DNA from 2 places in the Achromobacter sp. 10T422 genome. Region 1 is predicted to be linked to the other one. Evidence: riboswitches for the same ligand, from Rfam matches in the RefSeq annotation. Region 1 holds a riboswitch; the other holds the start of a gene.
What was found. A riboswitch is a leader RNA that binds a small molecule or an ion and turns the genes downstream of it on or off. The one in region 1 is predicted to bind manganese.
Positions count from the first base shown of each region.

Region 2: linked by a shared signal. The riboswitch ahead of AC1DB0_RS22095 (sodium:calcium antiporter) and the one ahead of mntP (manganese efflux pump MntP) in region 1 are both predicted to bind manganese.

Region 1 is NZ_JBFTHD010000004.1:569,358-571,806, reverse strand. It holds gene AC1DB0_RS13195 (alpha/beta fold hydrolase) at 1-521, shown strand, start outside; gene AC1DB0_RS13190 (hypothetical protein) at 720-1,109, opposite strand; yybP-ykoY riboswitch at 1,208-1,384, shown strand; gene mntP (manganese efflux pump MntP) at 1,387-1,950, shown strand; gene AC1DB0_RS13180 (PhzF family phenazine biosynthesis protein) at 2,102-2,449, shown strand, end outside.
Region 2 is NZ_JBFTHD010000008.1:107,639-110,087, reverse strand. It holds gene AC1DB0_RS22100 (aminopeptidase P N-terminal domain-containing protein) at 1-850, opposite strand, end outside; yybP-ykoY riboswitch at 986-1,151, shown strand; gene AC1DB0_RS22095 (sodium:calcium antiporter) at 1,231-2,247, shown strand.

The sequences.
Region 1 (2,449 bases):
TGCTGCACTCGGATCGTGTGCGCGGGCTGGTGTTGATTGCGCCGACGGTGCCGGGCGCGCCTGACTTGGCCCAACCCGCCGCCATTCAAGAAGCGATGGCTACGTTGAAGCAAGCCGAATCCGCTCGCGATCTGGATCGCGTGAACGCGTTGAAGGCGCGTCTGTTCCTGGATGGTCCGCTGGAACCCGAGGGGCGAGTCGAAGGCGCTGCGCGCCAGCTTTTTCTTGAGATGCACGCGGGCGTACTGCGGTCGCCACCGACCGGGCCGAGCGTCGACCACTTGCCGACGTATCAACGTTTGAATGAGATCAGGGCACCGTCCATGGTGATGTGGGGATGCAGTGACTTTCCCAACATTCAGGCGCGCAGCCAGCGGGTGGCGTCGATGCTGGCGAACGGTAGTGGACATGAGCTCACGGACACCGCCCATTTGCCGAGTCTGGACCGGCCGGACGAAGTGACGGATTTGCTCGTCACGTTCATCCGGCGTAGGGCTGGCAACGTTGCGGGCGCAGCGTAGCCGCTGCGCTGCGTATCAACGCTGGGTAACAGGGCTGCGCATCAAGCCTTCGCAACAACGCCGAGTATCTGAGCTGCGCATCAAGCCTTCGCAACAACGCCGAGTATCTGAGCTGCGCATCAAGCCTTCGCAACGACGCCGGGTATCTGAGCTGCGCATCAAGCCTACGCATCAACGCAGCGTTTCACTGCTCGACGATCAACGCTTCCGGCTCGGTCGTTTAGGCGCTGGCGTCAGCGGGTCGCCCACATGCGTGGCGAGCCAGTGTTCGATCTTGTCGTCGCGCCGGGCGGCCCAATCCTTGCCGAGTTCCAGCACCAGCATGTTGCGCGTGTCGCCGTAATCCTGGCCGGGTTCCTTTTGGAACATTTCCTTCCAGATCTCTGAGGCAACCAGATCCGTCGTGAGCAGCACGCCGATGCCTTTGGCGTCGATCCACAAGGGCGCAGCACGTTCGTCGACGTGCTTCTTCAGGTTTTCAAGCAGCTTTTGGGCGAGTGAGGCGTTGTCTTTCGATGCCGCGATCAGGACCAGATATTGACGGTGGTCGATGGCGGGTTCGTCGGAGTCGCCAAAAGGGTTTTCCATGGTGCATTCCTTCCGGGTAAGTCTGCTTCGGGCCGCGAGGGCGGCACCGTGGTACAGGGTACTCGACCCGCGCGCTGGCAAGCGCGTTTTGGTACACTTCGGCCATCTTTGGGGAGTAGCCTGCTGTCAGCCGCGCTGACAGGGTTTGCGTCAACATTCTTGACCTTTCGGTCATGGCGCAACGGCCGATTCGGCTTGGCGAGACCACGGACTATTCCATAGCCTTGTCCGGGCGATATGGAAAGTCTGTGTGTGTCGCCCGGACGGAGCCACCCCCGTGAATCCCCTTTCCACCCTTATCCTGGCTTTTGCCATGTCGACCGACGCGTTTGCCGCTGCGGTCGGCAAGGGCGCAGCGCTGCACAAGCCGCGCCTGTCCGAAGCCCTGCGCACCGGTGTCATCTTTGGCGTCATCGAAGCGATTACACCGGTGATCGGCTGGGCGCTCGGTTCCGTCGCGGCGACGTTCGTTGCCGATTGGGACCACTGGATTGCGTTCTGTATGCTCTGCGTGCTCGGTGCGATGATGATCCGCAACGGCTACAAGGACGATCCCGAAGAGGCCGCGCCGGTTGTGCGCCATTCGTTCTGGCTGCTGGCGGCCACAGGCTTTGCCACCAGCATCGATGCGATGGCGGTGGGCGTCAGCCTGGCCTTCATCGAAAACAACATCTGGATCACGGCGGCGGCGATTGGTCTTGCGACCATGCTGATGGTGACGATCGGCGTGATGGTCGGCCGCTTGGTTGGCAGCGTGGCGGGCAAACGTGCAGAGATATTGGGCGGCATTGCGCTGATCGGTATCGGGGCCACGATCCTGTACGAGCATCTGTCGGCTTGATGCGGGTGACGTGACGGCAAGGCGCCCGCAAGCGCCTTGCTGGGTCAGCCCGGCGGGCTGTTATGGGAAAAGTCCTTCCCTTCTGTGTCTGTTGGCTGCGCCATGGTGTCCGCATACTCGTCTCATTCAACCAGGAAGAGAGACGCTTCTCATGCGCTACCGTTATGTCACCGCCGATGTGTTCACCAGCCAGACCTATTGCGGCAACCCCTTGGCAGTTGTGCTGGATGCCCAAGGTCTGGATACCGCGCAGATGCAACGCATTGCCCGTGAATTCAATTACTCAGAAACCAGTTTCGTGTTGCCGCCGAAAGATCCGGCGCACACGGCCTGGGTGCGGATCTTCACCCCGGATCGCGAAGTGCCGTTTGCGGGGCATCCCAACGTTGGCACCGCCGTGGTGCTGGCGCGCGAAATGATCACCGCTGGCCATCCGGCCCCGGACGCCTTTGTGTTTGAAGAGGCCGCAGGCCTGGTGCGGATTGCACTGAAGTCGGGC
Region 2 (2,449 bases), on a different contig from region 1:
GGCCATTCACGGGGAACGTGCGGGTGATGTCGCTGGCGTAGCTGTCGACTTCGCAGCCGGCGTCGATCAACACCAGATCGCCATCACGCAGCACGGCCTCGCCAGCGGGGTAGTGCAGCACGCAGGCGTTGGCGCCTGCGGCCACGATGCTGTTGTAGGCGACGGCCTGGGCGCCGTGCCGGCGGAATTCATACAGCAGCTCGGCTTCCAGTTCATATTCGTGCATGCCGGCTCGGGCAACGCGCATGGCGCGCGCGTGGGCGCCCGCCGAGATCTTCGCTGCGCGCCGCATCGCGGCGATTTCAGAGGGGTCTTTGATCAGACGCATTTCCGCCAGCAGAGGGCGGATGTCCTGTTGCCGCGAGGGCGGAGCATGGCCCGCGCGGCTGGCCTCGCGGGCCGACGCCAGCCAGCGGTGCAGGCGCCCGTCAGTGCGTTTATCCCCCGCAAGCGGCGCGTACAGCGTGGGGTGATCCAGCATCAGCTTGGGCACCAATTCATCCAGCGCGTCGATGGGGTGCGCGTCGTCGAAACCAAAATGCGCGGCGGCGGCTTCGGGGCCGAAGCGTTTACCTTCCCAGATTTCATGCTCTACGTGGCGTTCCCGGCAGAACAGCAGCGCGCGGTCGGTCGCGCCCGCAATCAGCACCAGCCATGCCGCCGGCTCGGTGAATCCGGTCAGGTAGAAGAAGTCGCTGTCGTGCCGGTAGGGGTACTCGGCGTCGCGGTTGCGTATCGCCTCGGGGGCGGTCGGCAGGATGGCGATGCCCCCGCCTTCGGCGCGCATCCGCTCCATCAAGCGTTGGCGCCGGGCGGCGAAGGGGATGATGTCGGCGGGAGGCAGGCTCATGGCGGGCAGGGGCGCGAACCCCGCGAAAGCTGTGGATGCGGCCTACTTTACCCCGCTATCGCGTGCAAACAACAGTGCGGCGCGAACCTGTGCGGCCTGCCCGGGATTCACTGGACGGTCATGTTGGCGCTGCTACAATCGCGGCTCTGTCATTGGGGAGTAGCCATCCTTTGTCCCCAAAGGAGTTAGCGTCAACAGACTTGGTGGTTCAGGGCCGCGGTGCGGTTGCTAGAACTCCATGGCGCTAACGGTTTCCATGCAAGCGGCCCGCCCGCCTGCATGGATCAGCCAGGCGAGACCTTTGGCCGCGTTGCGTTCACCCTAGCCGGGCGAGCCGTAGCGTCGCGCCAATTGGTTTCTGCTCGTCCGGCTTCGTTCCTATGTTGCTCACGCTGTTTTTGTTTTTCCTGTCCGCGGCAGTGATTTACTTCGCCTGCGAATTCTTCGTCAATGGCGTTGAATGGGTTGGACATCGCTTCCACCTGGGCGCCACCGCCACCGGCACCGTGCTGGCCGCATTTGGCACGGCCTTGCCTGAAAGCGCGGTCACCTTCATGGCCGTCGTGTTCGGCGAGACCCCTGAACAGAAAGATATCGGCGTCGGCGCCGCCATGGGCGGCCCCCTGGTGCTGGCGACGCTGGCGTATGCCGTAGTCGGTGTTGCGCTGTGGCGCGCCCGCCGTGGGCAGCGCAGTGGTCAGACCCTGCAGGCCAACTGTATCAACGCGGACCAGCGCCGGCTGGCCCGCGACCAGGCCTGGTTCATGGGCATCTTCATCTTCAAGGTCGGGCTGGGCCTGCTGGCCTTCGCGTGGAAACCCTGGCTGGGCATCCTGTTCCTGGCCACGTATGGCCTGTATATCAAGCGCGAACTGAGCCATGACGAAGAACGCACCGACAGCGAAGACCTCGAGCCGCTGAAGCTGCGCCCCCGCGACGAAGACCCGTCCATGTTCTGGGCCGCCACGCAGACGATCCTGGCGCTGGTGGTCATCGCCGGCGCGTCGCATGTGTTTGTGAATCAGATTGAAGTGCTGGGCGTGGCGATGGGCGCATCGCCGCATGTGGCCGCCTTGCTGCTGGCCCCAGTCGCCACCGAGCTGCCGGAAATCATGAATGCGCTGATCTGGGTGCGCCAGGGCAAGGAACGCCTGGCGCTGGCCAATATCTCGGGCGCGATGATGATCCAGGCCACCATTCCCAGCGCGCTTGGTATCTTCATGACCCCCTGGCTGCTTGACGCCCCGTTGCTGGCCGCTGGCCTGTTCACGATGCTGTCGATCGGGCTGTTGTGGCTGCGCTTCCGCCGTTCGGTCATGAGCGTGCCGGCGTTGTCGGCGGTGGGCGGGTTCTATGCGTTGTTCGCGGCCTATCTGGGCTGGCACTTCTACGCCTGATTGTTAGGCGCAACGCAGTCGGCGGCGCAGGGCCTGTAGGCGTTGCGCCGCTTTTGCATTCTTTTTGCTGCCTCTTAAGCAAATAGGCCCACAATTAAGCGGTCAACCCTTGTCCATCAGTGGAAACCCGCGTAAACTCCGCCTGTTATCCATCTCAGGAGCAGTCTTCGTGAATACCGATTCCGGCGAAAGTAGTCGATCT